4 regions of the Mesorhizobium sp. M0217 genome follow, and region 1 is predicted to be linked to each of the others. Evidence: predicted binding sites of a transcription regulator. Region 1 holds the regulator's gene; each other region holds the start of a gene.
What was found. Region 1 encodes PhoB, which activates phosphate uptake and scavenging genes when phosphate is short. Its sites were predicted from a motif close to TGTCATNNANCTGTCAT; they were not measured.
Positions count from the first base shown of each region.

Region 1 (7,592 bases):
CGTTGTTCTTCTACGTCAAGAAGGCGCATCTGGGCGTCGTTCCCGGCCTCAAGGAATATGTCGAGTTCTTCCTTGATGACCAGATGATCGGCCCGGAAAGCCCGCTCGCCCAGTACGGCCTGGTTTCCGCTCCCGACGCCGAACGTCAGGGCCAGCGCGACGCCTTCGCCGCCGGAAAGACGATGTAATCAACCGACCGGATCAGGGCGCGGGCCAAATCCGCGCCCTGATTTCGCCGCTTGCCGCAACGGTGGCGGCGATCTGAATTTTCCCTGGGGTGGGTGATGTCGTCCTTGCTCGTACTCGCCATAGTCATCGCCATAGGCGTGGTCGCTTTTGTGATCGGCCGCCAGCGCGCAGCGGCGCAGGATACCGGCAAGGTCAAGCCGCATTCGCGCGCGCATTATCATGGCTGGTGGGCCTTTCTGCTCGCGGTCCTGCCTGCCGTCCTGCTGCTCGCCGTCTGGGATATCGGCTCTTCCTTCTATCTCGACCGGCACATCCATGCCGCTTTGCCCGAGCGCACCGCCGACACAAAGGTGGCCAGCGAAGCGCTCGACGCCAGCCTGGTGAAGAGCCTGGCCAAGGGCCTGCGCCGGCTCGATGGCGATACCGCACTTCCCGCTACTTTCGCCGAATTGCAGCCGCTGCTCGCCGCCAAGGGCGTGGCACTGGCCAGCGACACACAGGACTATATGATCCCGATCGCGGTCGAGGCGAACCAGGTCCAGGACCGGCTCGGCCTGTTCGGCGCCGTGCTGACCTTCGCGCTGTCGGTCGCCGGCGCCTTCTATGCGCTGAGGCAGATCGCGCCGCGCGCCAGGGCGCGCAACAATGTCGAGAAGCTGATGCTGTGGGGGCTGCTTGCGGCCTCGACCATCGCCATCCTGACCACGGTCGGCATCGTGCTGTCGATGCTGTTCCAGACCATCACCTTCTTCGAGAGCGTGTCGCCGATGAGCTTCTTCTTCGGCACGGTGTGGGATCCGCGTTTCGCCGCCGCCGGTTCCGGCGGCAGCCAGGGTCAGTTCGGCCTGATCCCGCTTCTTGCCGGCACGCTCTACATCGCCGCCGTCGCCCTTCTGGTGGCAGTGCCGGTCGGGCTGATGTCGGCGGTCTACATGTCCGAATATGCCTCGCGCGGTGTGCGCTCGGTGGTCAAGCCGGCGTTGGAACTGCTGGCCGGCATTCCGACCATCGTCTACGGCATCTTCGCCGTTGTCACGCTCGGACCGTTCTTGCGCGACCTGTCGGCGGCACTCACCGGCGGCTCGCCCTTCATCCAGGGCCAGAGCATCTTCACCGCCGGTCTGGTGATGGGCGTCATGCTGATCCCGGTCGTGTCCTCTTTGTCCGACGACATCATTACCGCGGTGCCGCGCGCAATGCGGGACGGCTCGCTCGGCCTCGGTGCCACGCGCTCCGAGACGATCAAGCGGGTGATCCTGCCGGCGGCACTGCCCGGCATCGTCGGCGCCATCCTGTTGACGGCGTCGCGCGCCATCGGCGAGACGATGATCGTCGTGCTGGCGGCGGGCGTCGCCGCCAATCTGACGGCCAATCCGTTCGAGGCGATGACGACCATCACCGTCAAGATCGTCAACCAGCTGACCGGCGATCTCGAGTTCAACTCGCCGCAGACGCTGGTCGCCTTCGCGCTCGGCCTGACGCTGTTCGCGCTGACGCTGGTGATGAACATCGTCGCCCTCTACATCGTGCGCAAGTACCGGGAGCAGTACGAATGACCGACATCCCCCTGGACACGATGGCGGGTGCCGTCGCGCGTCCGCGCCGCGACATCGGGCTGAAGGCGCGCTATGCCGCCGAACGCCGGTTCCGCATCTATGGCGTGATTGCGATCTCGGTGGGCCTGGCGTTCCTGGCCATCATGTTGATCACCATCGTCTCGAAAGGCTACACCGCCTTCTGGCAGACGACGGTGACGCTGCCGGTCACCTTCGACGAGAAGGTGATCGATCCCTCCGGCAAGCGCGCGACCGACCCTACCGTGCTGATCAAGGCGAACTATCCCAAGCTCGCCGAAAACGCGCTGGTGGCCAAGCTCGGCATCGATCCGGCCAACAAGCCGATGATGCTGAAGCTCAAGGGCTTCCTGTCGGAAGGCGCCCGCGTCCAGCTGCGCGACATCGTCTCCGCCGATCCGTCGGTGATCGGCAGGACGCGTGACGTCGACATCCTGGCTGCCGCGAACCTCGACTCGGCCTTCAAGGGCCAGATCGACCTCGGCGTCGATGAAGCGCGCCGCAAGGTGTCCAACCAGCAGATCGACTGGATGAACAAGCTTAAAGCCGACGGCGTGATGGCCGAGCATTTCAACACCGGCCTGTTCACCTATGGCGCCTCCAGCCGGCCCGAAACGTCGGGCATGGGCGTGGCGATCATCGGCTCGTTCTACATGATGGTGATCGTGCTGTTGCTGGCGCTGCCGATCGGCGTCGCCGCCTCCATCTATCTGGAGGAGTTCGCCAAGAAGAACCGCTTTACGGACCTGATCGAAGTCAACATCAACAATCTCGCGGCGGTGCCGTCGATCGTCTTCGGTCTGCTTGGCCTTGCCGTGTTCATCAACTTCCTCGGCATGTCGCGCTCGGCTTCCTTCGTCGGCGGCCTGGTGCTGACCTTGATGACATTGCCGACCATAATCATCGCCACGCGCGCCGCCCTCGCCGCGGTGCCGCCGTCGATCCGCTCGGCGGCCCTAGGTCTCGGCGCCTCCAAGATGCAGATGGTGTTCCATCACATCCTGCCGCTTGCCGCCCCAGGCATCCTTACCGGCACCATCATCGGCCTGGCGCGTGCGCTCGGCGAGACAGCACCGCTGCTCTTGATCGGCATGGTCGCTTTCGTCGCCGATTATCCGACGACGCCTTTCGATCCGGCGACCGCGCTGCCGGTTCAGATCTATATGTGGGCAAACGAGGCTGAGCGCGCTTTTGTCGAGCGCATGTCCGGCGCCATCATCATCCTGCTCGTCTTCCTCATGGCCATGAACATCACCGCGATCGTGCTCCGGCGCCGGTTCGAGCGGCGCTGGTAGAAAAAAGGCAATTTGGTATGAACATCATGACCGAACAGTCCCTTGAGAATGCAGTGGGCGACAAAATGAACGCCAAGTCGAACGAAGTCATCAAGATGCGCGGCGACAAGGTCGGCGTGTTCTATGGCGAGAAGCAGGCGTTGTTCGACGTCAATCTCGACGTCCGCCAGAACCAGGTGACGGCGCTGATCGGCCCGTCCGGCTGCGGCAAGTCGACCTTCCTGCGCTGCCTCAACCGCATGAACGACACCATCGATTCGGCGCGGGTGACCGGCAAGATCACGCTCGATGAAGACGACATCTACGACAAGAACATCGATGTCGTCGAACTGCGCGCCCGCGTCGGCATGGTGTTCCAGAAACCCAACCCGTTCCCGAAGTCGATCTACGAGAACGTCGCCTACGGCCCGCGCATCCATGGGCTGGCCAAGCGCAAGTCCGACATGGACCAGATCGTCGAGCAGAGCCTGAAGAAGGCGGCGATCTGGAACGAGGTCAAGGACCGCCTGCAGGAGCCCGGCACCGGCCTGTCCGGCGGCCAGCAGCAGCGCCTGTGCATCGCGCGCGCCATCGCCGTGTCGCCGGAGGTGATCCTGATGGACGAGCCCTGCTCGGCGCTCGATCCGATCGCCACCGCCCGTGTCGAGGAGCTGATCGACGAACTGCGCCAGAACTACACGATCGTCATCGTCACCCACTCGATGCAGCAGGCGGCGCGCGTGTCGCAGCGCACGGCGATGTTCCATCTCGGCTATCTCGTCGAGGAGGGCGCCACCGACAAGATGTTCACCAACCCCGACGACAAGCGCACCCAGGACTACATTACCGGCCGCTTCGGCTGAGCCGTCCGGCGGGTGAATTTTCAGGCACGAGGACCAAGATCATGGGTGAACATACCGTCGCCTCCTTCGATGAAGAGCTCGGGCAGATCAGCAAGCTGATCCGCGACATGGGCGATCTGGCAGGCTCGATGGTCAGCGGCTCGACCAGGGCGCTGCTCAATTCGGACAATGCGCTGGCACAGCGTGTCGTTTCCGACGACGCCATCATGGATGCGCGCCAGCGCGAACTGGACGACCGCGCCATCACGCTGATCGCCAAGCGCCAGCCGATGGCCAACGATCTGCGCGCCGTGGTCGGCTCGATCCGCATGGCCGGCGACCTCGAGCGCATCGGCGATCTCGCCAAGAACATCGCCAAACGCGTCGGCACCGTGGGCTTGAGCGTCACGCCGCGCGACCTCTCGCACTCCATCGATGCCATGGCGCAGCTGGTGCTGATCCAGGTGCAAGGCGTCGTCGAGGAATATGCCGCCACCGATGCGGCAGCTCTTGCAAAACTCAGGAATGACGACGAGCGCATCGACGTCAAATACACGTCCGTGTTTCGTGAGCTCTTGACCTACATGATGGAAGACCCTCGCAACATCACCGCCTGCACGCATCTCTTGTTCTGCGCCAAGAATCTTGAGCGCATCGGCGATCATGTCACCAACATCGCCGAAAATGCGTATTATGTGCTGACCGGCCAGCAATTGCCCGCCAATCGTCCGAAGCAGGACGAGACGGCGATGGCCACGCCGGCCTGATGAGGGTGAACTGCCTATGATCGCGCCACGCATCATGGTCGTGGAGGACGAGGAGCCGCTAGGCGTGCTCCTCCGCTACAACCTCGAATCCGAAGGCTATCACGTCGAGGTGGTGACACGCGGCGACGAGGCCGAGATCCGCCTGCAGGAAAACGTGCCCGATCTCCTGGTGCTCGACTGGATGGTGCCCGCTGTTTCCGGCATCGAGCTCTGCCGGCGGCTTAGAGTGCGGCCCGAAACCGAGCGGCTGCCGATCATCATGCTGACCGCGCGCGGTGAGGAAAGCGATCGCGTGCGCGGCCTGTCCACCGGTGCCGACGACTATCTGGTCAAGCCATTCTCGACGCCGGAGTTCATGGCGCGCGTGAAGGCGCTGCTGCGCCGGGCCAAGCCGGAAGTGCTGTCCAGCGTGCTCAAGGTCGGCGACATCGTGCTCGACCGCGAGTCGCACCGTGTCTACCGCAAGAAGAGCGAGATCAGGCTCGGACCGACCGAGTTCCGGCTGCTCGAATTCATGATGCGCCATCCCGGCCGCGTGTTCTCGCGCAGCCAGCTGCTCGACAATGTCTGGGGCGAGACGATCTACATCGACGAGCGAACCGTCGACGTCCATGTCGGGCGCTTACGCAAAGCGGTCAACAACGGCCGCATGCCGGATGTCATCCGTACCATTCGCGGCGCCGGCTACGCGATCAGGGAAGACTAGGATGCTGCGCGTCGCGCCGTTGCCGGCCATTCAGGCGACATGCTTGCCGGATTTGGCCTGAATGCCCGGCGCGAAAATCTCCTGATCGACGAAGCCGAGCGCGCGCATGGCACAGCCTTCGCGGATCAGCGGCAGCTCGTTGGGCTCGGTGTCGAAGGAGATCGATTTCGAGTGCTGGCCGCCGGCGGTCTGGGCGATCGCTTCGCGCAATGCCGGCTCGATCAGGTCGAAGGCGGCGGCGCTGACGCCAACCATGGCGACAGGCGCCGGGTCGATCAGCGCAAACAGGCTGCCGAGGCCGAAGCCGAGCGCCTCACCGGCCTTGCGATAGGCTTCGCGCTCCGGGCCATCGGTTTCGCGGGCGCGCGCGGCGAGTGCGCGCATATCAGCGTCGCCGATATCGACCGGCTCGGCATCTTCGCTCATCATTTTGGCGCTGCGCCAGATGGCGTAGTTTCCGGCATAGGCCTCGACGCAGCCGCGCCGCCCGCAGCGGCAGAGCGCGCCGCCCGGACGGTGGATCATGTGGCCGAACTCGCCGCCCGAGGAATGGGTGCCGGTGAACAGATCGCCTTTCAGCACCAGCCCCATGCCGATGCCGTGCGACAAGAGGATCGCGATGAAATTGTCGCGGTAGCGCTCGGGCTGGCGCCATTGCAGGGCCACCGCCATCATATTGCAGTCGTTCTCCATGGTGGCAGGAATGCCGAATTCCGCTTCCAACATGTCGGCGAAGGCAATGTCGGTCAGTGGCGTGATTGGCGACCACAGCATGGCCCGCGCCTGCGAATCGGTGATGCCCTGGATACCCATGGCAATGCGGGCGATGCTCTGGACATCGAGGTCCGGGTCCGCGAGACGCCGCCCGACGATTGCTACGCATTCGCCGATCAGCTCGTCGCGCGGCATGGTCAGCGTGTCGAGCCGGCGCTGTTCTTCCGCGACCACCTGGCCGGCATAGTCGATGACGGTGACGGAGAGGAAGTTCAGCGACAGCACCACGGTCATGACCGCCGCCGCTTCCGGGTTGAGGCCAAGGCCGACCTGCGGCCGGCCGCGTTTCAGCGAGCCGGTCTCGCCAGGCTTGCCTTCAATCAGGATGCCTTCTTGAATTAGATCAGACGAGATTGCCGATATCGTCGAATGGCTGAGGCCGGTGGTCGCCGCAATCTCGGTCCGCGACGGCTGGCCGGCCCGGCGCACGGCCGAAATCACCATCGCACGGTTGCGACGGCGCAGATCGTCGTGGCGGATCCCAACCGACATTTGTTTTCCTCCCGGCCTCCTCGCGCCTCATGATAGTGAAGGCGTTCGACGGCACCAGCCAAATATTGGCAGACGCCGGCAGCCCTGTCATTGTTTATTGCGGAGCTCGAAAAAATTCGGCAACGCCATCAGAATCCATCATAATCGATGTTGACAGTGCCTTATCATTGAACCAGTATTTTTTCGAGGCTCGAAAAAATGGAGCCTCTTTGTGCAGGCCTTCGGGCCGGTTTTGTCGCGCCGTGGGCGGCGCAGGGAGGGTTATAATGAACAGATTTGCAGCCGCCATGCTGGCGGGTGTCGCCATGTCGCTGGCGCTGATGTCGGTCGCGCAGGCGAAGGACAAGGTCATCGGCGTGTCGTGGTCGAACTTCCAGGAAGAGCGCTGGAAGACCGACGAGGCGGCGATGAAAACGGCGATCGAAGCCGCCGGCGACAAGTACATTTCGGCCGACGCGCAGTCCAATCCCGGCAAGCAGCTGACCGACGTCGAAAGCCTGATCTCGCAGGGCGCCAACTCGCTGATCATCCTGGCGCAGGACGCCTCGGCCATCGGCCCGGCGGTGCAGAAGGCGCTGGACGAAGGCATTCCGGTCGTCGGCTATGATCGCCTGATCGAGAACAAGGACGTCTTCTACCTGACCTTCGACAACAAGGAAGTCGGCCGCATGCAGGCCCGCGAAGTGTTCAAGGCGAAGCCCGAAGGCAACTATGTCTTCATCAAGGGCTCGGGCTCGGATCCGAATGCCGATTTCCTGTTCTCGGGCTCGATGGAAGTGCTCAAGGAAGCCATCGACTCGGGCAAGATCAAGAATGTCGGCGAGGCCTATACCGATGGCTGGCTGCCGGCCAACGCCCAGAAGAACATGGAACAGTTCCTGACCGCCAATGACAACAAGGTCGATGCCGTGGTTGCGGCCAATGACGGCACCGCCGGCGGCGTTGTCGCCGCGCTGACGGCGCAGGGCCTTGCC
Region 1 is NZ_JAMYSN010000013.1:53,585-61,176, reverse strand. Features, by position in the region: gene NKJ18_RS20455 (substrate-binding domain-containing protein) at 1-188, shown strand, start outside; gene pstC (phosphate ABC transporter permease subunit PstC) at 285-1,745, shown strand; gene pstA (phosphate ABC transporter permease PstA) at 1,742-3,058, shown strand; gene pstB (phosphate ABC transporter ATP-binding protein PstB) at 3,076-3,900, shown strand; gene phoU (phosphate signaling complex protein PhoU) at 3,942-4,646, shown strand; gene phoB (phosphate regulon transcriptional regulator PhoB) at 4,663-5,352, shown strand; gene NKJ18_RS20425 (ROK family protein) at 5,383-6,618, opposite strand; gene xylF (D-xylose ABC transporter substrate-binding protein) at 6,885-7,592, shown strand, end outside.

Region 2 (7,592 bases), on a different contig from region 1:
CATCGCCCGCATCATGCTGCGACCGGAGCAGGTGCAGGTGAAGCGCACGTCGCGCGAAGGCATGTCGGGCCCACCGGGCACGATCTTCGCCGAGGTGACTGAGTCGGAGTTCGCCGGATCGATGTGCACGATTGCGGTGCGGCTGTTGAACAACCCCGACCCGCCCGACGCCGCGGCCATCGGCAACACGCCGCTGACCTTACGCAAGCCGGGAATCGACGCACCTGCCGTCGGCGAGATCGTGCGTCTGACAGTTTCCGGCAAGGCGCATGTCTTCGCCTGAACTGCCGATGCGTCGGATTGGCGCGAGCGGCTGCGTCAATCGACTCGTTTCCCAGCATTGTCGAACCAATGCAGCTTCTCGGCCCTGGCCACGACGCGCAGTTGATCGCCGGGTTTGGCCGTGGCGCGGCCGGCCACACGCACGACGATGCGGTTGCCGCCGGCGGCACAGTGAAGAAAGCTTTCGGCTCCCACAGGTTCGACCGCCTCGACCGCCGCAGGCAGAATAAGCGCACCGGATGATGCCTCGGCACTGAAGGTGACGTCGGCATCCTCAGGGCGGAAGCCAAGCGTGGCGGCGTTCGTAGGCGCGAAGTCAACCGTCTTGCCGTCGGTCAGCGCCGGACCAGCCGGTCCTTGCGAAAGAGGCAGAAGGTTCATCGGCGGCGCTCCGATGAAGGAGGCGACGAAGGTCGAGGCTGGCTTCTCGTAGATGTCGAGCGGCGCGCCCGTCTGCTCGACCAATCCGCCATTCATGACGACGAGAATATCTGCCAGCGTCATCGCCTCAAGCTGATCGTGGGTGACGTAGACCGAGGTGACACCGAGCGAGCGCTGCAAATTCTTGATTTCGACCCGCATCTGGCCGCGCAGTTTGGCGTCGAGGTTGGAAAGCGGCTCGTCGAACAGGAAGACTTTCGGATTGCGCACGATTGCGCGACCCATGGCCACGCGCTGGCGCTGGCCGCCGGAAAGCTCGCGCGGGCGCCGGTCGAGCAGCGCCGTGAGCTCCAGCACCTTGGCGGTCGAGCGAACCCTGCTGTCGATCTCGTCCTTGGGAGTACCCCGGTTGCGCAACCCGTAGGCCATGTTGTCGTAGACCTTCATATGTGGATAGAGCGCATAGTTCTGGAACACCATGGCGATGTCGCGCTCGGTCGGACCGATCGTGTTGACGATCTTGCCGTCGATGGCGACGATGCCGGAAGAAATGGTCTCAAGCCCGGCGATCATCCGCAGCAGCGTGGACTTGCCGCAGCCGGACGGCCCAACCAGAACGCAAAGCTCCTTGTCGGGAATGGCGATCGAGACACCCCTCACCGCCTCGACGCCGCCGGGATAGACTTTCTTCACATCCTTCAGATCGACGGTCGCCATCAGCTTCTCACTTTTCGGTATCGACCAGTCCGCGCACGAACCAGCGTTGCATCAGCACCACGATCAGGATCGGCGGCAGGATGGCCAGCATCGCGGTGACCATGACCAGATGCCATTGGGTATCGGCATCGGCGAAGGAGACCATCTTTCTAAGTGCGATGACGATGGTGTTCATGTCATTGCTGTTGGTGACGAGCAGCGGCCACAGGTACTGCGTCCAGCCATAAATGAAGAGGATGACGAACAGCGCCGCGATGTTGGTGCGCGACAGCGGCAGCAGGATGTCGAAAAAGAAGCGCCATGGTCCGGCGCCGTCGACACGCGCCGCTTCCACCAACTCACCTGGGATGGTCATGAAGAACTGGCGAAACAGAAGCGTGGCGGTGGCCGAGGCGATCAGCGGAATGATCAGGCCGGCATAGGTGTCGATCATGCCGAGATCGACCATCACCTTGTAGGTCGGCAGGATGCGCACCTCGACGGGAAGCATCAGCGTGATGAAGATCAGCCAGAAGAAGACCATCCGAAGCGGAAAACGGAAGAACACGATCGCATAGGCCGAAAGGATCGAGATGAAAATCTTCCCCACCGCGATGCCGAGCGCCATGATCGTGGTGTTGAGCAGCAATCGGCCGACACTGACGCCGCCGATGCGGCCGACACCGCCGAACAGCGCCTCGCTGTAATTGTTCCAGACCTGGTCGCCGGGCAAAAGAGGCAATGGCGGCTTGAGGATGGTCTGCAGCGTCTGCGTGGAGGCAACGAAGGTGTAGTAGATCGGGAAAGCGACGATCAGGATGCCCAGGATGAGCACGGCGTGGGCGATGAGGGCGCGAAGCGGGGACTGACCAATCATCGCTCGCGCTCAACCGTAGTGGACTTTGCGTTCCACATAGCGGAACTGGATGGCCGTGAGTGAGATGACGATGACCATCAGGATGACCGACTGCGCGGCCGAATCGCCGAGGATCAAATTGACGAAACCGTCATTGTAGACCTTGTAGACCAGCGTCTCGGTGGCCTTGCCTGGCCCGCCGCCGGTGACGGCATGAACGATACCGAAAGTGTCGAACAGCGCATAGACAGTGTTGACGACCAGCAGGAAGAAGGTCGTCGGTGCGAGCAGCGGGAAGACGATGGTCCAGAAGCGCTTCGTCTCCCCGGCGCCGTCCATGGCCGCCGCCTCTATCAACGTCTTCGGCACCGCCTGCAGCCCGGCGACGAAGAACAGGAAATTGTAGCTGATCTGCTTCCAGGCAGCCGCAGACACCAGCAGGATCATGGCTTGGTTTCCGTTAAGCAAGGGATCCCAGGCGATGCCGAGACCTCTCAAGGCGTAGGCCAGCGAACCGATCGAGGGGTTGAACAGAAACAGCCACAACATGCCGGCAATCGCCGGCGCCACCGCATACGGCCAGATCAGCAGCGTGCGATAAAGGCCTTTGCCGCGCACCACCCTCTCGGCCATGACGGCAAGCAACAGGGCCACACCCATGGCGACCATCGCGGTCGCCAGAGAGAACACCAGCGTAACTTTGATCGAGTTGAGGTAGGCCGGGTCGGCCAGCACCTTGCGAAAATTGGCGAGCCCGACGAACTTGCTCTTCAGCCCGAACGGGTCTTCCCTAAGCATCGACTGGTAGAGCGCCTGCCCCGTCGGCCAGTAGAAAAAGATCAGCGTAATGGCGAGTTGCGGCGCCACCAGCAGGTAAGGCAGGGTCTTGTTGGGAAAGACGACGCGTGGAGACAGTGTGGTTCCCTCGCTGTTCAGGAAGTCGTCCACGCGGGTCCGCGTGGACGAGGTTCAACTGACAAATCGCTTCAATTTCCGATCGCTTCCTGAATCGCCTTGTTGCCGCGTGCGACCGCGTTGTCGAGCGCCTGCTGCGCAGTCTGCTGGCCGGCCAGCATCTTCTCGAACTCCTCGTTCTCGATGTCGCGCACCTGCGGCAGGTTGACGAGGCGCACGCCCTTCGAGTTCTCGGTCGGCGCCTTGCCCAGCATCTGCAGGATCGGCGTCTCACGGCCCGGATTCTTGTCATAGAAGCCGGACTTCTTGGTCGCCTCATAGGCAGCGAGCGTCACCGGCAGATAACCCGACTTCTGGTGCAGATACTCCTGCACTTCGGTCTTGGACAGGTAGGAGAAGAACGCCGCGACGCCCTTGTATTCCTCGTCCGATTTGTTGCCGAACACCCACAGGCTGGCGCCGCCCGGCGTGGTGTTCTGGGGCGCGCCCTTGGCGTCACTATCATAGGGAAGCTGGCCGATGCCGTAGTTCATGCCCGACTTGACGATGTCACCGAGACCCCCCGACGATTCGGTGAAGATGCCGCATTCTCCGGCAAGGAAGATCTGCTTGGCTTCGGATGTACGGCCGCCATATTTGAAGGTGCCGTCCTTGGCCAGGTCGGCGAGGGCCTGGAAATGATTGACGAAGATCGGCGCATTGATCTTGAGCTCGACGTCGGTTCCGGCAAGTCCGTTCTGGTTGGTGCCATAGGAAACGTCGTTCCAGGCAGCGAAGGCCTCAAGGTGGATCCAGGTCAACCAGGTCGAGGTATAGCCGCAGGAAGCGGCGCCGCTCGCCTTGATCTTCTTGGCGGCTTCCCACACCTCGTTCCAGGTCTTTGGCGGATTGTTCACATCAAGCCCGGCCTTCTGGAAGATATCCTTGTTGTAGTAGAGGATGGGCGACGAGGAATTATAGGGGAAGGACAGCATGGTCCCGTCCGGCTTCGAATAGTAGCCGACGATGCCGGGCAAATACTGGCTCTTGTCGAAGGTCACGCCGGCGCTGGTCAGCACATCGGCCACCGGCTTGATCGCACCTTCGGCGGCCATCATGACGCCGGTACCCACGTCGAACACCTGGATGATATCGGGCGCTTGCCCCGCACGAAAGGCAGCGATGCCGGCATTCAGCGTTTCGGGATAGGTGCCCTTGAAAACAGGGAGAATTTCATAGTCGCTCTGGCTGGCATTGAAATCGTTGGCGATCTTGTCGACCACCTCGGCATTGGCGCCGGTCATTGCATGCCACCAACTGATCTGGGTGGCGGCGAAGGCGGAGGTGGTGGAAAGCAGGGTCAAGGTGGCGGCAACACCGGCCGCAAAGCCGAACAACTTCATGTTTCATCTCCCGTTTGTCATTGGCGAAAGGGGCACTCCCGCAAAGGCAATATGTGTCGCTGATGACAATCGGACAACGGATTTGTTGCTGTTTCGTGAATTTCATACCCGGCTAACTTCGCGCCCCCTCGCTCTGCAACGAGGACAGAGAGAAATGCCAAGCCGGCTCAGCGATACATGGGCGCGGTGGGCCTGCGACGATCGCCGACCGCCGGCGATGCATGAAGGGCCCCCGTGACAGCGCCACGCACCTGTACCATGCGGCCGCCATACCGGCGCTCGGCCAGATCGAGATCGGTAGAGCGGCATCGCGCCAAGCGCTGCTGTGACCCTGTCAGGAATGAGACAGGATCGCCGCAAGGTACAACCCGAAAAACCCGCTGTAGTTGTAGTTCGCATAACCGATTCTTCGTCAAGCGCGACATACTAATCAAGTGGACGGCTTGATTGCTGTGGGAGAGCAGGTGGGGCGAGATGCTGACGGTCTATAATTGTATCGTGCATGAGCACGATCTGAGACTGGTCGCACTGGCAGCGCTCATTTGCGGTATTTCTTCCTTCTCGGCGGTCAACCTGCTTCGCCATGTCGACCGCTCGAGCGAGCGCAACCGCTATACCTGGCTGATGATAGCAGCCACTTCCACCGGCTTCGGTATCTGGGCGACGCATTTCATCGCAATGCTTGCCTTTTCTCCCGGAATCCCCAACGCCTACAATGCGGAAATGTCGGCGCTTTCGCTCGCCGGTTCCGTCGCCCTGACCGCCGCGGGCATGTGGATCGCCACCTTGCGCCGGGGCATCGACTACCCTCTGGTCGGCGGCGCCGTCCTCGGCGCCGGTATCGCCGCCATGCACTATATCGGCATGGCCGCCTTCGAGGTCGAAGGGCGCATCGTCTGGAACCCGCTGCTGGTCGGCGTCTCGGTGCTGACAGGCGTCACCCTCGCCGCGCTGGCGCTGCTGGTCGTGTTGCGACGGCCGTCCATGCAGGCCACAATCGCCGCCGCCATCCTGTTGACGCTGGCGATCTGCAGCCTGCACTTCATCGCGATGGGCGCGGTGTCGATCTTCCCGGACTCCTCCATCGAGATATCGCAGTTCACGGTCGAACCGATGTCGCAGGCCTTCGCCGCCGCTGCTGTCAGCCTGGCTATCCTGGTGCTTTCAGCCGCAGCATTGTGGATCGACCTGCGCTTCCGTCGTCACAAGATCGAGGCCGAGCGCATGCACGGCCTCGCCAACGCCGCCGTCGAGGGCCTGATCGTATGCGACGGCGCCCGCATCGTCAGCGCCAATGACAGCATCGCCGCGCTAACCGGCATTGCGCCGGAAGTGCTGAACGCGATGCTGCTTGGCGACCTCTTCGGCGAACGCACCGCGGCCGGCATGTCCGACTGCAGCGGACAGGCACAGGAAGCGGAGCTCAGAGCCCATGACGGCGCCACCATCCCCGTCGAACTTATCGCCAGGAGCATCGACTATTGCGGCAAGCGGCACAGCGTGGTCGCCGTGCGCGACATCCGCGAACGCAGGAAGGCCGAGCAGGAGATACTGCGCCTCGCCCATTTCGACCCGCTGACCGGGCTCCCCAACCGCCGCAGTTTCTCCGGCCGGCTCGAGGCCGAAATTGCCGCAATGGACCGCGGCGGCAAGGGCGGGCATCTTGCGCTGCTGCTGCTCGACCTCGACCGCTTCAAGGAAGTGAACGACCTGTTCGGGCATGGCGCCGGCGATGCCATGCTGCAGAAGGTGGCGCTATGCGCCTCCGCCGTGCTCCGCCACGGACAGATGCTGGCGCGTCTCGGCGGCGACGAGTTCGCCATCATCGCTCCAAACCTTCCCGATCCGCAGGCGGCCGGCCGCATCGCCGAGGCGGTGCTGGCGGCCATGCGCGAGGAAAACCGGCTGTCGGTCGGTGGCGGGCTGGTGTCGGCCAGCATCGGCATTGCACTTTATCCGCTCGACGCCGATGAGCCGACACTCCTGGTCAGCCACGCCGACACCGCGCTCTACCGCGCCAAGGCCGAGGGCAAGGACACTTACCGTTACTTCGAGGCCTCGATGGGCGCCGAGGCGCGAGACCGGCGCGTGATGGAGCACGAACTGCGCCAGGCCATGGCGCGCGATGAGTTTCGCCTCGTCTACCAGCCACAAAAGGAGATCAGCAGCGGGCGGATGGTTGGGTTCGAAGCGCTGATCCGCTGGCGCCATCCGCAGCGCGGCGACGTGTCGCCGGCGACCTTCATCCCGGTGGCCGAAGACAGCGGCGTCATCATCCAGATCGGCGAATGGGTGCTGGCGACGGCCTGCGCCGAGGCAGCGCGCTGGAAGAACCCTCTCACCGTCGCGGTCAATGTCTCGGCGGTGCAGCTCCACAATCCGAATTTCAGCCGCAAGGTGCATGAAGTCCTGCTCGGCTCCGGCCTGACGCCCGGCAGGCTCGAACTCGAGATCACCGAAACGGCGCTGGTCAAGGACATGCCGCGCGCGCTGGCGACCTTGCGCCAGGTGAAGGCGCTTGGCGTGCGTGTGGCGATGGACGATTTCGGCACCGGCTACTCCTCGCTGTCCAATCTCCGCGCCTTCCCCTTCGACAAGATCAAGATCGACGGCTCATTCATCAAATCAGTCGACAGCAACGGCCAGGTGGCAGCCATCGTGCGCGCCGTTCTGGGGCTTGGCCGCGGTCTCGGCCTGCCGGTTCTGGCCGAGGGCGTCGAGACGCTGGGCGAGCTGAAATTCCTCGGCGCCGAGGCCTGCGAGATCGGCCAGGGCTACTATCTAGGCCGGCCGAGCCCGATCGAGGCGTTCAGCGAACTGACCGGCGTCGCGGCGCCGGCGGCACAAGACGACGCCAGCGTCAAACAATGCGGCGGCAGCATCTTGATGCTGCCGCCGGCGGCGGCCCTACGCTCAGCCTAGAGCAATTTCAGGAAAAGTGTGAAACGGTTTTCCGTCCGAAATTGCGTCGAAACAAAAAAGTTAGCGCGGGTAGCCGTTTCGACGAAACGGTGAACCGCTCTAAGGGGCGAGTGCGGCCTCGACCAGGCGCTTGGCATCCGGTCCCGACCATTCGGCCG
Region 2 is NZ_JAMYSN010000019.1:59,705-67,296, reverse strand. Features, by position in the region: gene NKJ18_RS24680 (ABC transporter ATP-binding protein) at 1-283, shown strand, start outside; gene NKJ18_RS24675 (sn-glycerol-3-phosphate import ATP-binding protein UgpC) at 319-1,380, opposite strand; gene ugpE (sn-glycerol-3-phosphate ABC transporter permease UgpE) at 1,388-2,236, opposite strand; gene ugpA (sn-glycerol-3-phosphate ABC transporter permease UgpA) at 2,246-3,130, opposite strand; gene ugpB (sn-glycerol-3-phosphate ABC transporter substrate-binding protein UgpB) at 3,202-4,512, opposite strand; gene NKJ18_RS24655 (bifunctional diguanylate cyclase/phosphodiesterase) at 4,987-7,434, shown strand; gene tlpA (thiol:disulfide interchange protein TlpA) at 7,534-7,592, opposite strand, start outside.
Region 2: a site for PhoB is predicted at 4,575-4,591, ahead of ugpB (sn-glycerol-3-phosphate ABC transporter substrate-binding protein UgpB). Genes of this name have one in related genera too.

Region 3 (7,592 bases), on a different contig from region 1:
CACGTCTCCAATCTCTACGAGATCCCGGGGCAGACCCGGCTCGGCGAGCGGCTGGCTGACGCCACCTTCGCCGACAAGGTGTTCTTCACCAATTCCGGCGCCGAGGCGCTCGAATGCGCGATCAAGACGGCGCGGCGCTACCAGTTCGTCAAGGGCCATCCCGAGCGCTTCCGGGTCGTCACCTTCGAAGGCGCCTTCCACGGCCGCACGCTGGCGACCATCGCCGCCGGCGGCCAGTACAAATATCTCGAAGGTTTTGGGCCCAAGGTCGAAGGCTTCGACCAGGTCGGCTTCGACGACATCGACGCCGCCGAGAAGGCGATCACACCAGAGACCGCCGCGATCCTGATCGAACCGGTGCAAGGCGAGGGCGGCATCCGCCCGGTGCCGACGCAATCCTTGAAACGGCTGCGGCAGCTCTGCGACCAGCACGGCCTGCTGCTGATCTTCGATGAGGTCCAGTGCGGTATCGGTCGCACCGGAAAGCTGTTCGCGCATGAATGGACCGGCGTGACGCCCGACATCATGGCGATTGCCAAGGGCATTGGCGGCGGCTTCCCGATGGGCGCGTGCCTCGCCACCGACGACGCTGTCGTCGGCATGACGGCAGGCGTGCATGGCACCACTTTCGGCGGCAATCCGCTGGCCATGGCGGTCGGCAACGCTGTGCTCGACGTCGTGCTGGAAGACGGCTTCCTCGAAGACGTCCAGCGCAAGGCATTGCTGATGAAGCAGGGCCTGGCGGCGGTCGCCGACGAATTTCCTGATGTCATCGAAGGCATCAGGGGCAGCGGCCTGATGCTTGGCCTGAAATGCGCCATGCCCAACACCAAGGTCAACATGGCGCTGCGCGACCAGCATCTGCTGGCGGTGCCGGCCGGCGACAACGTCATTCGTCTGCTGCCGCCGCTGACCGTCACCGACGCCGAGATCGGCGAAGCGCTCGATCGCATCCGCGCCGGCGCCAAGGGCCTGACCGACGCCATCGCCGCGGCCGCCGCGAAGTAATCCCGAGAACCATTCCCGATGAGCCTTCGCCATTTCACCGATCTTTCCGCCGTTTCCGAAGGCGATCTGCGCCTGATGCTGGACGATGCGGTGGTGCGCAAGGCGCGCCTCAAGGCCGGCGAACGGACCAAACCGCTCGAAGGCAAGGTGCTGGCCATGATCTTCGACAAGCCGTCGACGCGCACGCGCGTGTCCTTCGACGTCGGCATGCGACAGCTCGGCGGCGAGACCATCATGCTGACCGGGACCGAAATGCAGCTCGGCCGTTCCGAGACCATTGCCGACACCGCCAAGGTGCTGTCGCGCTATGTCGACGCCATCATGATCCGCACCACGTCGCATGAGCGGCTGCTCGAGCTGACCGAGAATGCCACGATTCCGGTCATCAACGGGCTGACCGACGACACCCATCCCTGTCAGCTGATGGCCGACATCATGACCTTCGAGGAGCATCGCGGTCCGGTTGCCGGCAAGACCATCGCCTGGACCGGCGACGGCAACAACGTGCTGCATTCGCTGCTCGAAGCTTCGGCGCGGTTCCGCTTCAACCTGAACGTCGCAGTGCCGGAAGGCAGCGAGCCGGCGCAAAAGCATATCGACTGGTCGAAGAGCAATGGCGGCAAGCTGCACTTCACCCGCTCGCCCGAGGAAGCCGTCGACCAGGCCGACTGCATCGTCACCGACTGCTGGGTGTCGATGGGCCAGGAACACCGCGCCCGCGGCCACAATGTCTTCTCGCCCTATCAGGTCAATGCGGCGCTGATGGCCAGGGCCAAGCCCGACGCCCTGTTCATGCACTGCCTGCCGGCGCATCGCGGCGAGGAAGTCACCGACGAGGTCATCGACGGTCCGCATTCGGTTGTCTTCGACGAAGCCGAGAACCGGCTCCACGCCCAGAAGGCGGTTTTGGCCTGGTGTCTGGGCGCTTGATCTCCAGGCGCTTGATCTCCAAGCGCTTGATCCGGGGCGGCGCGATGCCTATTTGCGCCCCATCACGCAAATCAAGCGCGTTTGGACGCATGCACCCCTCCGGGGCCGCATGGCCGCGCCCTGGAGCTTTGTCATGTTGGAAACGCATCAAGTGACTGAACATCACCCCAAACTCGGCGAGTTCGGCTATGCCGGCGACGATCATGTCGTACCCTTCGAGGTCGGCCCGCTCGACGTGCGCGGCCGCACCGTGCAACTCGGGCCGATGCTCGACGCCATCCTCAACCGTCACGACTATCCCGAGCCGGTCGCCCGCCTGCTCGCGGAAGCCTGTGTGCTGACGGTGCTGCTCGGCACCTCGCTCAAATTCGAAGGCAAGTTCATCCTGCAGACCCGCACCGACGGCCCGGTCGACATGCTGGTCGCGGATTTCTCCACGCCTTCGGCATTGCGCGCCTATGCGCGTTTCGACGCCGACCGGCTGGAGGCCCTGGTGGCCGCAGGCCAGACCTCGCAGCAGACGCTGCTGGGCAGCGGCGTTTTGGCGCTGACCATCGACCAGGGCGCGCACACGCAGCGCTATCAGGGCATCGTCCAGCTCGACGGCGAGACGCTGGAGGACGCCGCGCGCACCTATTTCCGCCAGTCGGAGCAGATCCCGACCGACCTCAGGCTGTCGGTGGCCAAGCTTCTGACGCCAGGTCCCGGCGGCGCTCGTGAGCAGTGGCGCGCCGGCGGCATCCTGGCGCAGTTCCTGCCGCAGTCACCCGAGCGCATGCGCGTGCCCGACATTTCGGGCGGCGACGGCGATCCGCGTGACGTGACGCAGGAGCCGGCCGACAATTCGTGGCGCGAGCTGGTGGCGCTGCTCGGCACCATCGAGCCGACCGAGCTGATCGACCCGACCATCGGCGCCGAGCGGCTGCTCTACAGGCTGTTCCACGAACATGGCGTGCGCGTCTTCGGCGGCGTGCCGGTCGCCGACCAATGTTCCTGCTCAAGGGACAAGATACGCGGCATCCTCGAGGGGTTTTCCGCGCAGGAGATCAAGGACAGCACCGAAGATGGCGGCATCCACGTCGCCTGCGAGTTCTGCTCGAAGCAGTACGACTTCGACCCGGCGGAGTTTGCAACTCAGTAGCATCTCTTCCTTCTCCCCGTTCACGGGGAGAAGGTGCCCGAAGGGCGGATGAGGGCAGCGCGAACTTTGGTGAATGGCCGCGCATAGCCTAGGTCATGTGCGTGGAAGATAACCTCATGACTCTGGCGCTGCCCCTCATTGCCCTGCCGGGCATTTCTCCCCGTATAGTGACGGGGAGAAAACCCCTAATTCACCGTCCGTCGGGTCCCCGGCAGATCCAGCGAAAACGCGGGAATAGCGACGTCGAACGTCTCGCCCTTTTTGTTGCGCATGGTGTAGTGGCCGACCATGAAGCCGGAGGGCGTCGAGAGCGGGCAGCCTGACGTGTATTGATAGCTGTCGCCGGGATTGAGCTCAGGCTGGTCGCCGACCACGCCGGCGCCGCGCACTTCCTCGACCCGGCCGCTGCCGTCGGTGATGTGCCAGTAACGCGCCATAAGCTGCACGAAATCGTCCGACTGGTTGTCGATCGTCACCTGGTAGCCCCAGACATAACGGTTCTCCGCCGGGTCCGAGCGGTCCTCCAGGTAGAACGGTCTGACCTGCACTTCGATGTTGCGCGTGACGGCGCGGTACATGGGCTGCTCCGGTTGCGCAGCAAGGAACATTTGTCGCGCTATGCGGTTTGATACGCGCACAACGGCATGTCCTGCCAGCCTCAAAGCGGAGGTGCCGACAAACAATGTCATTTAAGTGACACATGACAGTGTTGGTGTGCGCAAACCTTGCCGGCGACTCAAGGCCCATCTGTCGACTGACAAAGCAGCCGCGAGCGGCCTTTCCGGAGTGACCAGATCTCATGGAACCAGCTCTCACAGCCGCCTTCGCTTCCTCCGCTTTGCTTCTTTCCAATCTCGCCAGCATCCTGCTTGCTTCGTCGAAACTGCAAGCGCGTCGCCTTATCCCTCCGCCGTCCGACGAGCAGCCACCGGTCTCGATCGTCGTGCCGTCGCGCGGCGTGGAGCCGTTCACACAAGAGACGCTGCAGCGAGCCTTCTCGCTCGACTGGCCGCGCTACGAACTGATCTTCTGCGTCGCTCACGCCGACGATCCCGTCGTCAAACTGATAAACAGGGCGATCGTCCTGTTTCCCAACGTGCCGGCCCGGCTGCTGATCGGCGACGACCGCGTCAGCAGCAACCCGAAGCTCAACAACTGCGTCAAGGGCTGGGAAGCGGCGCGCAATCATTGGGTCATTCTGGCGGATTCCAACGTGCTGATGCCTAGGGATTACGTCCAGCACCTGATGGCGGCCTGGGGGACCAATACCGGGCTTATCTGCTCGACGCCGATCGGCTCGCGGCCGGATGGCTTCTGGGCCGAGGTCGAATGCGCGTTCCTCAACACGCTGCAGGCGCGCTGGCAATATGCCGGCGAGGCGCTTGGCCTCGGCTTTGCCCAGGGCAAGAGCATGCTGTGGAACAAGCCGATGCTCGATACCAATGGCGGTATCCGCGCGCTGGCCGCCGAGATCGCCGAGGATGCTGCTGCAACCAAGCTGGTCAACGGACTGGGCCTGCGCGTCAATCTCGTTGCCTCGCCTTTCGAGCAACCACTGGGGCAGCGCCGACTTGCCGACATCTGGTCGCGTCAGGCGCGCTGGGCGCGGTTGCGCCGCGTCACTTTCCCGCTGTTTTTCGCACCCGAGATCCTGACCGGCGTCGCCGTGCCGTTGGCGTTGGCGCTGGTGGCGGCAGCAAGTGCCGGCGTCAGCCTGCCGGCCACGGTGTTGGCCGTGCTGGCGGCGGCCTACATTCCCGAATGCGCGCTGGCCGCGGCCAAGGGCTGGCACCTGTCGCTGCGCATGGTCCCGGCGATGATGGTGCGCGACATGATGCTTCCCGCCATCTGGGCGCGCGGCTGGCTGAGCGGCGCCGTCGACTGGCGCGGCAACATCATGACCATCGGCACCAAGACGGCCGAACTGGAAGAGGTTTCGTCGGGAGCGTGACGCCTCGCGGCCTATCCGGCTGCCTTCAGCGCCTGCGCAACGTCCTCCAGCAGATCGTCCGTATCCTCAAGACCGACCGACAGCCTGAGCGTTCCCGGCCCGATGCCAAGCTCGGCGCGAGCTTCGTCGCTGAGGTTCTTGTGGGTGGTGGTCGCCGGATGGGTGATCAGGCTCTTGGCGTCGCCGAGATTGTTGGAGATCAGCACGATGTCGAGCGCGTTCTGCAAGGCGAAGGCCGCCTGCTTGCCGCCCTTGACGTCGAGGCAGATTAGCGTCGATCCGCCTGTCATCTGCTTCTTGACGATGTCGGCCTGCGGGTGGTCGGCGCGGCCGGGATAGATGATGCGGGCGATTTCCGGCCGTCCTGCCAGGAAATCCGCGATCTTGGCCGCGCTTTCAGTCTGCTGGCGCACCCGAACTGGCAGCGTCTCCAGGCCCTTGAGCAGCGTCCAGGCGTTGAACGGCGACAGGCTCGGGCCGGTGTGGCGGAAATAGTCGTGCAAATTCTCGTCGATCCATTTCTTGTCCGACAGGATGATGCCGCCGAGACAGCGTCCCTGGCCGTCAATGTGCTTGGTCGCGGAGTAGACGACGATATGGGCGCCGAGCTGCAAGGGCTTCTGCTGCAAGGGCGTGGCGAAGACATTGTCGACGATCAGCCTGGCGCCGATCGAGGTGGCGAGCGCCGCCACCGCTGCGATGTCGACCACTTCCAGCGTCGGATTGGTCGGGCTTTCCAGGAAGAACAGTTTCGTGTTCGGCCGCACCGCCTTTTCCCAGTTGGCGATGTCGGTGCCGTCGACCAGCGTTGCCTCGATGCCGTATTTCGGCGCCAGCGTCTCCACCACCCAGCGGCAGGAGCCGAACAGCGCGCGCGCCGCAACGATATGGTCGCCGGCCTTGGCGCTGCACAGGAGCGCTGCCGTCACCGCCGCCATGCCGGACGCCGTGGCGCGCGCATCTTCGGCACCCTCCAGCGCGCACATGCGCTTTTCGAACATGTCGACGGTAGGGTTGGCATAGCGCGAATAGATGAAGCCCGGCTCCTCGCCCTTGAAACGGGCCTCGGCAGCCTGCGCCGTCTCGTAGACATAGCCTTGGGTGAGGTACATCGCTTCGGACGTCTCGCCGAACTGGGAACGCAGCGTTCCCCCGTGCACGAGTGCGGTCTGAGGTTTCCAGTTACGCTTCTTGGTGCTCATCGCTTTTGTTCCAGACACAAAAAAACCGGCCGCGAAAGTCGCAACCGGTCCATATGGCCTTGCGGCCCGACGGTCCTTTAGCGACTTGTTTAACGTGGCTGCAAGCCGACCGGCCAAATCACCACGGGATAACGACCCTTTAGACCTCACCTGCGCTTGCGTCAATTGCCGGCTTCATTAAGAGGTTTGTACCAGGCAGGTTCCGCAATAATATCCAGCGGTTTTGCGGCAAGAACCTGCCACAAAGAGACCGACCTTGGAGCGGAGCCAGCCTTTTGCGGCAGACAGGCATTCTTCCCGATCAGGACATTTCCGCGCTGTTTCAGTCCGGCGCGCTGAAGTCGCCGCGCGCGCTCGATGTCGACCAGGTGCAGCCGGCGAGCCTCGATCTCAGGCTCGGCGACAAGGCTTTTCGCGTGCGCGCCTCCTTCCTGCCGGGTCCCGATCATCTGGTGGCCGACAAGCTTCACCGGCTGAAATTGCACGAATTCACTCTCGCCGAGGGCGCGGTGCTGGAAACCGGCTGCGTCTACATCGTGCCGCTGCTCGAAAGCCTGGCGCTGCCCGCAAACGTGTCGGCCTCGGCCAACCCGAAGAGCTCGACCGGCCGGCTCGACATCTTCACCCGGGTGATGACCGATCGCGGCCATGAGTTCGACAAGATCGCCCCCGGCTATCACGGGCCGCTTTATCTCGAAGTCAGTCCACGCACCTTCCCGATCGTCGTACGCGCCGGATCGAGGCTGTCGCAGATCCGCTTTCGCACCGGCAACGCGCTGTTGTCGGAGGCAGAACTGAACGAATTGCACCGCGCCGAGATGCTGGTGGCGACCGAGCCGCCCAACATTTCCGGCGGCGGCATTGCGCTGTCGATCGATCTTGACGGCGACCAGAACGGCCTGGTCGGCTATCGCGGCAAGCATCACACCGGCTTGGTCGATGTCGACAAGCGCGCCGCCCAGGATGCCGTCGATTTCTGGGAGCCGCTCTATAAGAGCGGCGCCGGCGAACTGGTGCTCGACCCGGACGAGTTCTACATCCTGGTCAGCCGCGAAGCCGTGCACGTGCCGCCGCTCTACGCCGCCGAGATGACGCCCTTCGATCCGCTGGTTGGCGAATTCCGTGTTCACTATGCCGGCTTCTTCGATCCGGGCTTCGGCCATTCGGCCTCAGGCGGCACCGGCAGCCGGGCGGTGCTCGAAGTGCGCAGCCACGAAGTGCCGTTCATCCTCGACCACGGCCAGATCGTCGGCCGGCTCGTCTACGAACACATGCTGAAGCGGCCGCAGGCGCTTTACGGCACCGATCTCGGCTCGAATTACCAAGCGCAAGGCCTCAAGCTCTCCAAGCATTTCCGCCC
Region 3 is NZ_JAMYSN010000017.1:106,422-114,013, forward strand. Features, by position in the region: gene NKJ18_RS23650 (aspartate aminotransferase family protein) at 1-1,008, shown strand, start outside; gene argF (ornithine carbamoyltransferase) at 1,027-1,938, shown strand; gene NKJ18_RS23660 (Hsp33 family molecular chaperone) at 2,048-3,079, shown strand; gene apaG (Co2+/Mg2+ efflux facilitator ApaG/CorD) at 3,265-3,657, opposite strand; gene NKJ18_RS23670 (ceramide glucosyltransferase) at 3,879-5,030, shown strand; gene NKJ18_RS23675 (O-succinylhomoserine sulfhydrylase) at 5,042-6,232, opposite strand; SAM riboswitch at 6,290-6,367, opposite strand; gene NKJ18_RS23680 (2'-deoxycytidine 5'-triphosphate deaminase) at 6,508-7,592, shown strand, end outside.
Region 3: a site for PhoB is predicted at 3,763-3,779, ahead of NKJ18_RS23670 (ceramide glucosyltransferase). Genes of this name have one in related genera too.

Region 4 (7,592 bases), on a different contig from region 1:
CTGCGACCGGCTGCTGCGGATTCCGCAGGCCGGCCGCGCCGATTCACTCAATTTGGCGGTCGCCACCGGAATCATGCTGTTCGAGATCCGGCGCGGCGCGCTGAAACTTGCCCCCGAGGACGCCACATCGTGAAATCATGGTCTCCCTATGCGCTGCTGGTGGTGGTGGCAATCGCGCTCGACCAGTGGATAAAGCATCTGATCGAGACCGGCCTCGTCTTCCAGGAAAAGCTCGACCTGGTGCCATTCCTGGCGCTGTTTCGCACCTACAATACCGGCATCGCCTTCTCGATGTTCTCGTCCTTCGGCGACACCGGCCTGGTCGTCATCGCGGTCGTGGTCGTTGTCTTCGTGCTTTATCTGGCGACGCGCACGCCCTCCGGCCATGTGCTGGCCCGCATCGGCTTTGCCCTGATCATCGGCGGCGCGATCGGCAATCTGATCGACCGCGCCGTCTACGGCCACGTCATCGACTATATATTGTTCCACACGCCGGTATGGTCCTTCGCCGTCTTCAACCTTGCCGATGCCTTCATTTCGGTCGGCGCGGCGCTGGTCGTCTTCGACGAGTTCATCGGCTGGCGGCGCGAGGCCAAGCCGCAAGGCCCAGAAGCCTGACGGCCCGACTCTTTTGACCAATTGACCTCGCCGGACGGTCGCCGCACAGTTCGGCCAGAGCCAGCCAATGCCGACCGCCAGCCTTTGCGAAGCCGAGGAGAAGAGATGCCTGAAACCTTCAAAGCCATCCTCGTTTCGCGCGACGCCGAAAAGAAGCAATCGGTCGAGATCGTCGATTTCGGCGAAGCCGATCTGATGGAAGGCGACGTAACTGTCGCGGTCGAGGCGACGACGGTCAACTACAAGGACGGGCTGGCCATCACTGGGAAAGCGCCAGTGATCCGCCGCTGGCCGCTGGTGCCGGGCATTGATTTCGCCGGAACCGTCCTCTCCTCATCGCATGCCGACTGGCGCAAGGGCGACAAGGTCATCCTCAATGGCTGGGGCGTCGGCGAGACGCATTTCGGCGCCTATGCCGGGCGCGCGCGCGTCAACGGCGACTGGCTGGTGCCGTTGCCCGACGGCATCAGCGCGCACGATGCGATGGCGGTCGGCACCGCCGGCTATACGGCCATGCTCAGCGTCATGGCGCTGGAGCGGCACGGCATCCTGCCGGATCGCGGCCCGGTGGTAGTGACGGGTGCGGCCGGCGGCGTTGGGTCGGTCGCGGTCTCGATCCTGTCCAGCCTTGGCTATCACGTCATCGCCTCGACCGGCCGCAACGCCGAAAGCTCCTATCTGATCGACCTCGGTGCCGCCGAAGTGATTTCGCGCGAGGAACTCTCCCAGCCGGCCAAGCCGCTGGCCAAGGAGCGCTGGGCCGGCGGCATCGATGCCGTCGGCAGCCACACGCTGGCCAATGTGCTGTCGATGACCGCCTATGGCGGCGCGGTCGCCGCCTGCGGCCTGGCGGGTGGCATGGATCTGCCGTCGAGCGTCGCCCCGTTCATCCTGCGCGGCGTCTCGCTGCTCGGCATCGATTCAGTGATGGCGCCAAAGGCTGTGCGGCTGGAAGCCTGGCGCCGCATCGGCAGCGATCTTGATCTCAAGAAGCTCCCCGGCCTGTCGACGACCATCGGCTTCGACGGCATCATCACCGCCGCCCATGACATCGTCGAGGGCAAGATCAGGGGCCGCGTGGTTGTCGATATGTGAGGCTCCCGAAGCATGATCCCGAAAGGGAATCAGGTTTCGGAAAAGATCAGGCGATGCGGAAAACCGCCAAAAATGCATGACCGCTAAAATTCGAACGATCCGCCGCGCTTTTCCATAATCTCTATCTGGCAAGGAGTTCCGCATGATCGCGGAGTCCGCCAGGAAAGAGAAGAGCCGCGCCGAAAGCATCGACGGGCCGAACCCGGCGACGCCCAAGCGGCAGCATGTTGCCGCGCCGCCGCTGGCGCCGGATTTGCAGCGCGCCACGCACGAGGGCCTGCTGTTCCTGACGGTCGTCGCCAGCGTCGTGCTGGCGGGCCTGTCTCACCTCACCGGCGCGCCGATCTTCATCACCCTCGGTCTGCTGGCGACCGGCCTTGCCGGCGTCGCCATGCACCTGCGCAACCGCCGCACCGTCCACCGCGCGACGGCCTTGCTCGACGAAACCGCCGCCCGCAGCCGCGCCGAGATCGAGACGCTGGCCGACCGCATGTGGGAGATGCAGGAGAGCGAGGAGCGTTTTCGCGGGCTGATCGATGCGCTCGGCGATCTCGTCGTCCACCGCGACCGCGACGGCCACATCGTCTATGCCAACATGGTTTTCGCCGGCCTTGTCGGAACCGATCAGCGCGACCTTGCCGGCAGGACTCTGGCCGACCTCGGCATCGATGTCGGTATCGTTCCCGACGCCGCCTTTTCCGATCATGAATGCCTGAGTTCCACCGACGTCTCCATACGTACCCCGAACGGTCCGCGCTGGTTCTCATGGATCGAACTGTCGGTGCGCGACAAGGATAGCGGCGCCGTCTCGCACCGGGCGATTGCCCGCGACATCACCGCGCGCAAACGCGCCGAATCCTCGTTGATCACCGCGCGTGAGCGCGCCGAATATGCCAGCCAGGCCAAGTCGCGCTTCCTCGCCACCGTCAGCCATGAGATCCGCACGCCGATGAACGGCATCATGGGCATGGCCAAGCTTCTGGCTGACACCAATCTGTCGCCCGAGCAGCGCACCTATGTCGGCGCTGTCTCGACCTCGGCCAGCGCCCTTTTGGCGCTCATCGAGGATTTGCTCGACTATTCCAAGATAGAGGCCGGCCGTTTCGACCCGGAGCCGCAGCCGACATCGCTGCGCGAAATCGCCGACAACATCATCGAACTGATGGCGGCGAAAGCCTTCGCCAAGAACATCGGCCTCGGCTGTCATGTCGAGCCCGACGTGCCACAGATGATCATGGCCGATCCCGGCAGGGTCAGGCAGGTGCTGCTCAACCTGATCGGCAATGCGATCAAGTTCACCGACACCGGCGGCGTGCTGGTTTCGGTTGCACGGGCCCGCACCGAGACCAGCGACCGCATCTGCTTCACCGTCGCCGACACCGGCCCTGGCCTGCGCGAAGAGGATATGGAGCGCATCTTCGAGGAGTTCGAACAGTCCGACGGCACCTCGACCCGCACCCATGGCGGCGCCGGCCTCGGTCTGGCCATATCGAGGCGCCTGGTCGCCGCCATGGGCGGTGCCATTTCGGTGTCGAGCCGGCTTGGCGAGGGATCGGAATTCGTCTTCGAGATCCCGGCCGCAGGAGCAACCGAGGCACCGCAGAACCGGCAGAACATCCTGGCCGGCCGGCGCGCCGTGATCGTGTCGAAGAACGCCGTCGAGGCCGACGCCATCGCCCGCACCATCCGCGCCCATGGCGGCGCCGTCGACGTCGCCGCAACCGCTTCCCAGGCGACGCCCTTCGCCGAACATTGCGATGTGCTGTTGATCGACGCGGCCCTGGAGGACGGCGACGGCAGACTGCTCAAGCGCCTGCGCCAGAGTGGCTTTGCCGATTGCGAGGCGATCACGCTGATCGCGCCGACCGACCGCGGCATGCTTGGCGAATTCCGCGCCAGCGGCTACGCCACCTTCCTGGCAAGGCCGGTGCGCGGCGAAACGCTGCTGCGCGTGCTGTTGACCAATCACGCCCCTGCCTTGCCCCAGCCCAAGCCGGAAAAGAGCGGCGTGTCCGCCCTTCGTGTCCATGGCGGGCGCCGGCAAGGCTTGTCGGTGCTGATCGCCGAAGACAACGACATCAACGCCATGCTTGCCCGCGCCACGCTTTTGAAGGCGGGACATCGCGTGAAAGTGGTCGGCAATGGCAAGGCCGCGGTCGAGGCGGTGACCGAAGCCGGGCTGAAAAACCGCTTCGATGTGGTGCTGATGGATCTGCACATGCCGGTCATGGACGGGCTGGACGCGATCGCCGCCATCCGCCGCCACGAGGAGGAAATGGCTGTGCCGCCGGTTCCGATCATGGTGCTTTCGGCCGACAGCCAGGAAAAGACCCGCCACACCGTGCTCGCCCATGGCGCCAGCGGCTTTGTCACCAAGCCGCTCGATCCCGACGCGCTGGTCCATGCCGTCGAGGGCCAGGTGGCCGCCTGAATTCATGTCGCTCGAAAATGGCCCCGGTTTTGAGAAGACGACATGCACAAAACAAAGACTTGAAGCGCGTCGCGTGAATCGTCCCAGCGCGACGCGCTTCAAGGTGACGCTGGCGCAATCCTCGCGTCACGTAGGTAGCCGAATGAGGGTTTTCGCCAGCCGACGAAGTATTGCCCGTCGCGCCGTATCACGGTACTGTCACAATCCTGTTGCACCTACACCGTATCCCCGTGCCAAGAGGGATGGCTCGAAGGAGAATCACTCGTGCATACAGTTATGCCGGAATGTGACACTCGGCCCAGCGCAGGCGGCGCTTTGCTCGCCGCGCGGAACGCCGATGCCGTCGCAACAGGCGCACCGCTGGGCCGTATCGGCAATCTCGAAGTGCGGCTTGCCCGCAATGAGGCCGAGATCGCCGCCGCGCAGGAAGTGCGCTACCGGGTGTTTTATGACGAGCTTGGCGCCAGGAAGGACCTGTTCCAGGCGCAGGACCGGCGCGACGCCGACCGCTTCGACCCGCTGTGCGACCATCTCCTGGTGCTTGACACCTCGATCTCCGGCCCCGAGCATCGCCGCATCGTCGGCACTTACCGCCTGCTGCGGCAAGAGATTGCGGCGACCGCCGGCGGCTTCTATTCCGAAGGCGAGTTCGAACTGACCAAGCTGATCGCCCGCCATCCCGGCCAGCGCTTCCTTGAGCTCGGCCGCTCCTGCGTGCTGCCGGAATACCGCTCGAAGCGCACCATTGAGGCGCTGTGGCAAGGCATCTGGGCCTACATCAACCACTATGAGATCGGCGTGATGACCGGTTGTGCCTCGTTCCCTGGCACGGTGCCGGCTGCGCATGCCGAGGCGCTCACCTACCTTGCCCATCACTGCCGGACCAACTCCGCCTGGGATGTGCGGGCGGTCTCCGGCCGCTATTGCTCGATGGATCTGATGCCGATCGAGGCGGTCAACGCCAAGGCGGCGATCGCGGCCATGCCGCCGCTGGTCAAGGGCTATCTGCGCGTCGGCGCCCGCATCGGCGACGGCTGCGTCATCGACCGTGAGTTCTCCACCGTCGATGTGTTCGTGGTGATGCCGGTCAAGGAAATCGGCGCCCGCTACGTCAACTATTATGGCGGGGAAGCGCAGCGCTTTGCGGCGTGAGGCAGTAGGCAGTAGGCATTAGGCAGTAGTGAAGGCTGCCGCGAATTGCTGACTACCGACTATTCCCTATTCCCTATTCCCTATTCCCTATTCCCTATTCCCTAATCCCTCTCCCTACGGAATATCCTCCGGTCGCCGTCCCGGGCGGCTCTTGTAGGACGGAAAGGTCCAGCCGAATTTCAGCTCGCCGCCGCGCACCAGGAAAGCCGCGACGAAGCCGGCGATATCCGAGGCGAGCGGCGGCAGGCCGGCAAGATCGCCAAGTGTGTAGAGGCCGGCGCCCGCGAGTGCGGCGGTGACGTAGATTTCGGGCCTGAGCAGCACCGATGGCTCGCCGGCCAGCAGATCGCGCAGGATGCCGCCAAATGTGGCGGTCAACACGCCCATAACAACGGAGACGACCGGCGAGCCGGTGATGGCCAGCCCCTTGGCCGCGCCCATTACGGAAAAGGCCGCCAATCCGATGGCGTCGAGCCAGAGCAGCCATTTCCAGCGGGATTCGACGCGGTGGGCGATGAAGAAGACCAGCACCGCAACCGCCGCGCAAACCAGCACATAGCCGGAGTTGGCGACCCAAAAGACGGGCAGGTTGAGGATGACGTCGCGAAGCGTGCCGCCGCCAATGCCGGTGACGCTGGCCAGAAACAGGAAGCCGATAATGTCGAGCTGCTTGCGCGAAGCCGCCAACGCCCCGGTCGCGGCAAAGACGGCGACGCCGGCATAGTCGAGGAGGTCGATGGGTGTCAGGGACATGAGGTAGTAGGGATTGGGAATTAGGGAAAGTATGAATAACACGAAGCCGCGCGATTGATACGCCTGCCCCTATTCCCTATTCCCTATTCCCTATTCCCTATTCCCTATTCCCTACTGCCTACCCTACTCACGCATCCTTCTCGGCCTGCTCGTTCACCGGCCCCGGCTCGACCGGCGCTTCGGTGGCCGCGATCTTGGGGCCGCCCTTGGCGACCCCGACCATGGCCGGCCGCAGCACGCGCTCGCCGATCGAATAGCCCGGCTGCACGACCTGGACGACGGTGTTGGCCGGCACATCGGGATTGGGCACTTCGAACATCGCCTGGTGGAAATTCGGGTCGAACTTCTCACCTTCCGGTTCGAGCTTCTTCACCCCATGCCGTTCCAGCGTCGACAGCATGGCGCGCTCGGTGATCTCGACGCCGTCGATCAGCGCCTTGAAGCCGGCATCTCCGGCCGCTTTCGCCTCGGCGGGGATAGCATCGAGCGCGCGGCGCAGATTGTCCGACACCGACAGCATGTCGCGGGCGAAATTGGCCACCGCATAGGCGCGCGCATCATGCACGTCGCGGGCGGTGCGGCGGCGCAGATTCTCCATCTCGGCTGCGACGCGCAGCGCGCGGTCCTTCAGCTCCTCGTTTTCCTTCAGCAGCCGCACCAGCGCTTCATAGTCGCCGTCGATGCCGCCTTGCGTGCGCTCGGCCTCGGCCGTTTCGATATCCTCGGGCGCGCGTTCGTCTTTTGTCTGGTCGCTCATCGCCATTTCCCGTCATTCGAATGGTTTGGATTTGCGCCCGATATCGAGGTTTGGCGGCCAAAAATCAAGGGGCAAGCCCAGGAGGACGCCCCACAGCAGGCAATGTTGCGGGCTGCCCGTCGGACTTGGTGCGGGGCGCAAGGACGTTCAAAATTAATTCAAACTTTACCGTAACGGCAGCCTTTGCTTGCCAATACCCCGCTATGGGGAACCATTCAAAGCTTGGAGGAGTTTTGAAACCGACACAGGATTTGAGACAATGGACCGCAATACTGGCAACAGAAGCGAAGAGCTCGCCGCCGACATCAGGCGCCAGTTCGGCACCGAGGCGACGACGCGCTTCTTGCGCACCTTGCCGGCCTTCCGCACCGAGGCCGACATTCCCGCCCGTTTCCGGGATCTGCTCGACCGGCTGGACGGCATAGAAGCCAGCATGGCCGGCGGCCAACGCCGTCAATAGCGATGCTATCGCGCGACAATTACGCGCAGTAATTTTGCGTGAGCTTTTCCTTGCGGCAGCGGGACGCCCCGCCTATGCTTCCTGATGAACATGATTTCCCCCGAGACGGCCGCCAACAGCAAGCGCGCCTGGTTGAAGATCCTGGCGCGCTACAAGAAGCCCGACCGGCGACGCAGCACTCTTGAACTCGCCATCACCCTTATTCCTTTCGTTACGCTGTGGGCGCTGTCTTCGGCAGCCTATTCCTATGGCCACTGGTGGGGCTTGATCCTGATCCTTCCCGCCGCCGGTTTTCTGGTGCGGATCTTCATGATCCAGCACGATTG
Region 4 is NZ_JAMYSN010000001.1:786,352-793,943, forward strand. Features, by position in the region: gene NKJ18_RS03910 (TrmH family RNA methyltransferase) at 1-133, shown strand, start outside; gene lspA (signal peptidase II) at 130-618, shown strand; gene acuI (acrylyl-CoA reductase (NADPH)) at 724-1,713, shown strand; gene NKJ18_RS03925 (response regulator) at 1,856-4,144, shown strand; gene olsB (l-ornithine N(alpha)-acyltransferase) at 4,421-5,296, shown strand; gene NKJ18_RS03935 (trimeric intracellular cation channel family protein) at 5,411-6,043, opposite strand; gene grpE (nucleotide exchange factor GrpE) at 6,177-6,806, opposite strand; gene NKJ18_RS03945 (hypothetical protein) at 7,066-7,266, shown strand; gene NKJ18_RS03950 (fatty acid desaturase) at 7,351-7,592, shown strand, end outside.
Region 4: a site for PhoB is predicted at 4,341-4,357, ahead of olsB (l-ornithine N(alpha)-acyltransferase). Genes of this name have one in related genera too.